Regions from separate parts of the Iodobacter arcticus genome, predicted to be linked through region 1. Evidence: predicted binding sites of a transcription regulator. Region 1 holds the regulator's gene; the other holds the start of a gene.
What was found. Region 1 encodes FNR, which switches genes on or off when oxygen is low (the NO sensors DNR and NnrR bind a similar motif). Its sites were predicted from a motif close to TTGATNNNNATCAA; they were not measured.

Region 1 (4,331 bases):
CCCACAAAGCCCCTACAATCAGCGTATCCGGCCATCTTTTTATCGGTAAAAATAGCCGCATATAAGGTTGAATTTTAAGCCATAAAGGGCGCCCGGCTTTTTCCAGCAATAAAATAATAGATGACCAGCCCGCCATATAACTGCCAAGCAAAATCAATAATAAATTGGCAAGGATAAACAAGCCGCTTTTCACGCTTTGTAATGAAAGCAACACAGACAAAGAGCCTAGCAAGCCCGCAAGCATACCAATCAGGCAATAGCCCAGCAAGCGACCAAGGTTAAACCCCAAATGGTAATGCCAGCGTGGGCCCTTTGGGAGCTGCAAACTAAAGGCGGCAACGACACCACCGCACATTCCAACACAATGCCCGCCCCCTAATAAACCGGCTAAAAACAAAGCAAGAAAATCTAATTCCAGCATTAGTTTATATCAACTTAGAATAGCTCCCTGCGCGAGGGGCATGACGCAAATAGCGATCAAAAACCATGGCAATCGAGCGGATCAAAAAACGCCCCTTAGGACTAACAATGATTGAATCGTCTCTCACCTCAAGCAAACCCTGAGCTTGAAGCGGCATAAGCAAAGCAAGCTCTTCAGAGAAATAGCTTTTAAAATCAATCAAATAAGCCAATTCTACAGGCTGAAAACTCAATTCAAACTGGCACATTAAAGATTGAATCACCGAGCCACGCAAAAAATCATCGTGTGTGATCATCAAGCCACGCTCTATCGGCAAACGATCTTTATCTAAGGCCAGATAATAAGCATCTAAATCTTTTACATTCTGGGCAAAACAATTGGCCACTTTGCCGATTGCTGACACACCAAAAGCCATCAGATCGCAATCGGCATGCGTTGAATAACCCTGGAAATTCCGATGCAACTGCCCTCTTCTTTGAGCAATTGCCAGCGGATCATCAGGTAAAGCAAAATGATCCATGCCGATATAGATATAACCCGCGGCAAGAAGCTGATTCACACTGCTTTGCAAGATGTCGAGTTTACCCTCTGTTGAGGGTAGCTGCCCAGCATCAATGCGTCTTTGCGGCATAAAACGCTCGGGCAAATGGGCATAGCTATACAGGGCCAGCCGATCTGGGCGCAAAGTGAGGACACGCTCAATCGTCTGGTACATCCGGGCCTGAGTTTGATGCGGCAAGCCGTAAATCAGATCAATACTCACGGACTTAAAGCCATTGGCACGTGCGGCATCAATCACCGCTCTGGTTTCTTCCTCGGTTTGAATCCGGTTCACCGCTTTTTGCACCTGCGGATCAAAATCCTGCACGCCCACGCTCATGCGGTTAAAGCCAATTTGCCCTAACAATGCCACAGTCGCCGCACTGACTTTGCGAGGATCGATTTCAATTGAAAACTCGCCATCAGGCTTTAAATCGAAATAATGACGAATACCGTCCATTAATCGCGTTAATTGTGCATCGCTCAGAAAAGTGGGTGTGCCGCCGCCAAAATGCAACTGAGAAATCTTGCCACGCTTAGTTAATAATGCGGCCTGTATTTTTACTTCTTTAAGTAGATAATCGAGGTATTGATCCGCTTTACCCTGATCTTTTGTAATGACTTTATTACAGGCGCAGTAATAACAAATGGTATTGCAAAAGGGCAAGTGAAAATACAATGACAGCGGTTTTATTCCAATACCGGGCTGTTGCTGGCGCACACTTTGCTCATAGCGATCTGCATCCATTACAGCAAATCGATCCGCAGTGGGGTAGGATGTATACCTTGGCCCTTTCCCGCTGTGTTGGCTTATCAAGTTTCGATCAAAATCAAGTGGCTGTAAGACCGTAACATTATTTTGAAGCATGCTGTTTTATCCTTATTTATCATATGAGTGCAGCTTGCCTAGATTCATTTTTTATAACCTTGATCGATATCAATATCTGCACCGGAAATAACTTGCAGTGATGGATATCTTAAAACACTGAATTGAAACGCCCAATGACACCGACATCTCATATTCCAGTACGTGACCTTAGCCTCAAGCACCTGCGCCAAAGCTGCATTAATTGCAGTTTGCGTGAGCTTTGCTTGCCGATTGGTCTTTCCGCTGATGAAATGCGCGAGCTTGATCACTTAATTACCCAAGCCAAGCCGATTAAGCGCGGTGAAGCGCTCTACCGTGCAGGAGAGCCATTTCGCTCCCTGTTTGCGATTCGCTTAGGTTTTTTTAAAGCCAGCGTAATTTCTGAAGATGGTCGCGAGCAAGTCACCGGCTTTCATATGACCGGTGAGCTCATGGGCATGGATGCGGTTAGCTCTGATCTGCATACCTGTGATGCCATTGCCTTAGAAGACAGCGAAGTCTGCGAGCTGCCTTTTACTGATATGGAAGAACTCAGCCGCCGCATCCCGATCTTGCAACATCATCTTTATAAAATGATGAGCCGCGAAATTGTGCGCGATCATGGCGTGATGCTTTTATTGGGAAATATGAAAGCAGAAGAACGTATTGCGGCTTTCTTGCTAAATTTATCTCAACGCTTTGCCATTCGGGGATATTCTGCCAGCAGCTTTCATTTACGCATGACGCGTGAAGAAATCGGCAGCTATTTAGGCCTTAAGCTTGAAACCGTGAGCCGCTCATTATCAAAATTCCAAGAGAACGGCTTAATTAAAGTGCAAAACCGCTTGATTGAAATTCTCAATCCTGAGGCACTCAAACAATTGATTAACAACTGCCAACAATAAGCCACTATGACTCTATTCAATGGCCCTGTTTTATTTCTTGCCCCAGCGGCCATTCTAGAGTCATTGCAATCTCGGCTTAAACCCTTGCAAATGGCACAGCTCATGCTGCTGCCGCTTGATATGCAATCGCAAATCCCCTCTTTACCCCACAATGGCCTGCTTATTTCTGCAGGCCATGCTGATTTAGCAGGCTATTTGCAAAGCGCTCAATGGGCGCAGGCACAAGGCTGGCATCATATTGATCTGGCCCTGATTGGCGAGCCTCAGTGCGCCGCACAATTAGGCTGGATGATGGCCGCCAGCGGCGACGACACAGCCCTACAGCTTGCCGCCCCTCTGCTCGATGCCTTAGCCCCGGCAGGTCGCAACAGCTGGCTGCATGCCGGCGGCAAAGGCGCAGCCAGCTTTTTGGCGCTGCTACAGCACATCATGATGCAGCCCCTTATTGAAAGCTGGAAAGTCATCTTTCCAAATGGCAAGCCATCACCCAAAGCTGATTTAAGTAAGCTAGCCGAGCTGCAAACCGCACAATGGCAAGCCATCGCCCCGCTTTGCCAGCAATATTTAGCTTTGGCAGAAAATAGATCTTTTCAAGCACTGCACACACAGCTCAGCGCCTTCAGTTTGCCAGAGCATCAAGAGCCAGCAGCTGCGCTAGCGCAATTTTTAATGCAGTTTTTTCGCCGTGCAAACACGCCCGCATCTCATCATCAGCCAAACAGTTGATCTATCAAACAATAAAAAACAGCCCCAACTGGGGCTGTTCGCTTATAAAACCAATCAACTAGCGCGTATTACTTCCCGCCCAAAGCCTTAAACGCTTGTGCCGATGCAGCTAAACGAGCACGACGCGTTTCGATCAGGCCCTGGCTGGCCGCGTAAAACTCACGCTGCGCATCCAGCACATCCAAATAGCCCGACAAGCCTGATGCATAGCGTGCTTCTGCAAGTTTCAGGCGCTGCTCCTGCCGATCAGCAAGGCGTTGCTGGGCTGTTAGCTGCTTACTCAACCATACCTGATCAGATAACACATCGGCGGCGTCTTTAAACGCCAGCTGAATGGTTTTTTCGTATTCAGCCACGGCAATCACTTTCCGGGCTTCCGCAATATCAGCGCCAGCACGCAAGCGTCCACCATCAAACAGCGGCAGGCTGATTTGCGGTAAAAAACTCCATGCACGGTTGCCGCCAGAGAATAAATCCTCCAGCTCATTACTCATCACACCGCCGCTGCCCATTAAAGTGACTTTAGGAAAGAAGGCCGCGCGAGCCGCACCGATATTGGCATTAGCTGCAACCAGCTTTTGCTCCGCAGCGCGCACATCTGGGCGCTCGAGCAAAACGGTAGAGTTTAATCCGCTGGGCAACTGAACGACTTCCGCATTTAAATTGGCCGCAGGCAGGCTCACCGCCTCACCCACCAAAACAGCGAGCGCAGTTTGCGCATTGACAGATTGCCGGGCTAAAGCCGCATGATCGCTGCTTGCGCTATCTTGAGCTGCTTCGGCCTGCAACAGATCAAGGCGATTAGCCACGCCCACATCCATACGGCGCTTCACCACCCGCAAACTTTCGGCCCGCGCCGTAGCGGTTTGCTCGGCAAAGCTGCTGCGTGTCT
Region 2 (4,331 bases), on a different contig from region 1:
GAGGATGAGCGGCAGGCCTGCGTGGCCCAGACTCACCCTTGTGGCAAAGCCCAGCAGCATCGTGCCAAAAAAGCCGATGCTTATGGCGTGCAGCGGTGCAAATCCCAGAATGGCCGAGCCTGTTAATAGGGCCGCATCTTGAACGGTGTAAAGCAGCATAGCGGCCGCCGCCCAAGCAAAGGCGAGATGCAGCATGGCTAAGAGCCGGTTTTGGAGTGAGGCAAATAGACGCCAGCGGTAGCTGGTGTAGAGCAGCAGCCCAGCAAATACGGCATCCACAGGCAGGCTGTTGAAATGCGCCAGCTTTAAGGCCCCATGCCCCCAAGACAAGGCAATCATGGCGTTTAACAGCCATAGCGGCCGCCATGCGCTGTAGTTTGGGATGGCGTTGGCAGAGAAAAACGGCAGCATTCTGTGGCTAACAGTCAAATACACCGGCAGTAAAAATCCCCATAAGCAGATTTCTATCATGCTCAGCCAGCCCGTCGTTGCGCCAAACACGGCCCAATACAGCGCCAGCCCTTGTCCTATCCACCCCATAGCAAAGGCAAGTGCAATATGAATGGCATGGCCACGATCCGGCGCGCTGCTGGCCCGTACACGGTCGAGCCAGACAAGGCAGGCCGCTCCCCAGCTGATCCAATGTAGAGCAATGCCAAGGCTAAGCAGTGGCTGCCAAAATAGCGCGGCAATTAAGAGGGCGCTGCCTACGGCATAGGTGATAAAAATCGGTACATAAAGCTTGGCTGAGGGGCTGTCCACGCCCAGCCATTTAGGCCCCGCCGTATAGATAAAGCCCAGCATAAATAGCGGAAAGAATCCATACAGCATCAGATAGCCATGTAAAAACATCGGCGCAATGCTGCTGGGCATGGTGCTGCCGCTAGCCCTAAGCAGCATTTCGCTAGCCCACCAAGCAAGGCTTGCAATTAGTAATAAAGTGCCGCAAAAAAAGCCAATACGGTGAGGAGCGCTGAGAAAGGTTTTCATAAGGCTTTATCCTGAGCGGTGCTTTGAATGCGTCGATCAGCCATGTTCTGCCCCATTGCCGCCAACGTAGGGGCATCGAGCAGCAGTTCGGCGCTAGGGTAAATACGTGCTTCTTCCAGATCGGCGTGGTCGGTGTAGCGCTTGGCAAATTCGCTTGCCAAAGGGAGTGGCAAGCTGCCATTTTGCCCTGCTGCCAGTGGAATTAAATAGCTGCGGATATCTTGCCAGAGCAGGCCAAGTGTTTCGTGCTCGGCGCTGGTCGATGCAATGATGGTTTGTAGATCAGCGTCGCCGTATTGGCTAAGCAGAGGAAATAAATCGAGATCTTCATCGTCGTGGTGCAGCGGGGCTGCTACGTCGAAATAGCGCAAAATGCCAGTGGCAGCATCTTGTGCCTTGGCATCTACACCTTCTTTAATCAGGTGTTGAGCTAGCTTGAGCGTTAAATCAGCATACTGGCGCACCCTATCGTGACAGGCTATCAGCATGGCGATAGGTGTTTCAAAGGTGACCGTTTCGGCAGAAAACAATGACATGATGCCTCTCCTTAATTCCCGACTAATTTAGTCGGATTCTACGCAGGTATGAGGATCGTGGTTTGATTAAAGCCAAAAAGAAGCGATGATCGCAGTCTTACATTTGTAAGTGTTTTTACTAACTACTACGAATGAAAATAGTCAGATTCGGTTAAGTAATTTTTGGATTAGCCGCTATAATCGCCGCTTTGTAAAAAATTGCAGGGGCATTATGGAAGACCAAGCTTCAACACCAGCAGCAAATAGCCAAAGGGCAGTGATCAAGCCATACGCTAATGAGCAGCGTTTATTTGTGATCATGGCGGTGATTTCCGGCCTGAGCTGGCTGGCTTTAACGCTGGTCACCTTTGGTATTATCTGGATTATTATGCTGGTGCTTTATCTCATCGGCTTATTTGGGTTCTCGTATTTTATTTCCTATGTGCGTGGCAATGGCGTGCGTGTTACTGCTGAGCAGTTTCCTGATTTACACGTCCGTTTTGAAAATTGCTGCCAGATTGTGGGATTAAATAAGCGGCCAGAATTTTATTTAATGACAGGCAATGGTGCTTTAAACGCATTTGCTACTCGGTTTTTGCGCCGGTATTACGTGGTGCTGCTCAGCGATATTGTTGATGCTTTGCAAGAAGATACCGAAGCCTTAAATTTCTATATCGGCCACGAGCTAGGCCATATTGCGCAAAAGCATTTAGTACACCACTGGTGGCTGGTTTTTGCTAGCTGGATTCCCTTGCTTGGCACCGCGTATTCCCGTGCCAGAGAATATAGCTGCGATCAGTATGGCTTAGCTTGCACGAGCAATAAGCAAAGTGCGGTGCATGCACTGGCCGTATTAGCAGCGGGCAGCAGCCGTTGGAAAAGTTTGAATACCCAAGCCTATATCGCTCAAGCTAAAGATACCGATGGTTTCTGGATGGCAGTCAATGAATTAACTGCTGATTACCCTTGGCTGTGCAAACGCGTTGCCCGCGTAGAAAATGGCGATGCGGCTGTATTTCCTCGCCGTAATATATTTGCCTGGCTGATTTCTGCCACGATTCCAAATACCGGTTTTGGCTTGATCGGCGCGATGGTTGTTTATATTTATCTGCTGCTGATTTTGGTGCCTATTTCAATGTCAGCGTATTCCAGCCATCAGACTAAAGCGCTGAATGCAAAAACACATATTGAATTAAGCCAAGCTTATACAGAGGGAATGGTTGCGGCCAAGTTGGTAGGCAATTTCTACGAAGAAACCGGGTATATGCCGGAGGCGGTTGAGGGTTTAGGCTTTAAAATTCCAGCAAAGAGCTTGATTAAAAGCGTGGAAATCAACCCGGAATCCGCCGAGCTGAACCTAGCGCTCAATACGCCGCATCAGGATAAGGAAATTATCCTGAGCCCGTCTGCCGGAGATGATGGCACGATCAGCTGGACTTGTAGCATTACAGGCAAAGTGGATGTGGCTGCCTTGCCTGATGATTGCACTTTAGCATTTGATGAATCAGAAGCAGGGACGGTAGCGCCTGAACCTACTACTGCTTTGGGTAAATTTCTGAAATTTTTAAAGTAATTTAATGTAAAAAAGGGCCGCAGAATAAAATCTGCGGCCCTTTTTTGTGCTGACTTAAACGCTATAGTTTAAACATCAGCATCGGCTTCATTGCCTCGTGCTTCCAGCCACGCTTTACGGCTGCTGGCTTCAGATTTGCCCATCAGCATATGCATCAGCTCACGAGTATTCAGCGCCACATCGTCGTTAATGCCAACGCGCAACATGCGGCGGGTGTCTGGATTCATCGTGGTGTCGAATAATTGCTCGGCATTCATTTCCCCCAGACCCTTGAAACGGCTGATGCTCCAAGCGTTTTCGCGGATTTTTTCTACACGTAGCTTATCCAAAATGGCGGTTAATTCGCCTTCATCTAGCGCATAGAATTTACGCGGAGGCTTCGCTTTGCCGCTACCCGCTACATCCACCCGATACAACGGTGGTTGTGCCACATAGACATGCCCTTGGGCAATTAGCTGCGGGAAATGGCGGTAAAACAGCGTGAGTAGCAGCACTTGAATATGGCTACCATCGACGTCCGCATCCGACATGATGATCACTTTACCGTAGCGCAGGCCAGACAAATCAACCTTGTTATCACTTAAGGTATGCGGATCAACGCCAATCGCCACGGCCATATCGTGTACTTCATTATTGGCAAAAATCTGATCGCGATCGACTTCCCAAGTGTTTAGCACCTTGCCGCGCAGTGGCAGAATGGCCTGGAAATCCTTATCCCGGCCTTGCTTGGCTGAGCCACCCGCCGAATCACCCTCGACCAGGAATAACTCGCAGCGCTCGGTTTCATCCGATGCGCAATCGGTTAGCTTGCCGGGCAAGACTGCTACACCGGAGGATTTTTTCTTCTCTACTTTTTGCGAGTTCTTTTGCCGTGCTTGCGCCGCGCGGATGCACAGCTCGGCTAGCTTTTTAGCCAGATCAACGTGCTGATTTAGCCAGATTTCAAAGGGCGAGCGCACTACGGTAGAGACCAGCTTTAAGCCATCGCGGCTGGTTAGCTTATCCTTGGTCTGGCCTTGGAATTGCGGGTCTAGAATCTTGGCCGATAGCACAAAAGAGCAGCGGCCAAATAAGTCTTCCGGCAGCACTTTTACGCCCTTAGGCAGCAGGCTGTGGAATTCGATAAAGGTTTTAACCGCTTGAAACACCCCGTCGCGCAGGCCTGATTCGTGCGTGCCACCGACCGGTGTGGTAATCAAATTCACATAAGATTCACGGTTAACTGGGCCGTCTTCGGTCCACGTCAGCGCCCA

Region 2: the regulator FNR is predicted to act here: its motif matches at 1,589-1,602, upstream of ACFQNF_RS03245 (hemerythrin domain-containing protein).

Annotation. Positions count from the first base shown of each region.
Region 1 is NZ_JBHTBQ010000044.1:190,183-194,513, forward strand. It holds gene ACFQNF_RS18400 (sulfite exporter TauE/SafE family protein) at 1-421, opposite strand, end outside; gene hemN (oxygen-independent coproporphyrinogen III oxidase) at 426-1,829, opposite strand; gene fnr (fumarate/nitrate reduction transcriptional regulator Fnr) at 1,964-2,713, shown strand; gene ACFQNF_RS18415 (hypothetical protein) at 2,720-3,439, shown strand; gene ACFQNF_RS18420 (efflux transporter outer membrane subunit) at 3,508-4,331, opposite strand, start outside.
Region 2 is NZ_JBHTBQ010000006.1:92,511-96,841, forward strand. It holds gene ACFQNF_RS03240 (NnrS family protein) at 1-990, opposite strand, end outside; gene ACFQNF_RS03245 (hemerythrin domain-containing protein) at 987-1,526, opposite strand; gene ACFQNF_RS03250 (M48 family metalloprotease) at 1,738-3,078, shown strand; gene parE (DNA topoisomerase IV subunit B) at 3,147-4,331, opposite strand, start outside.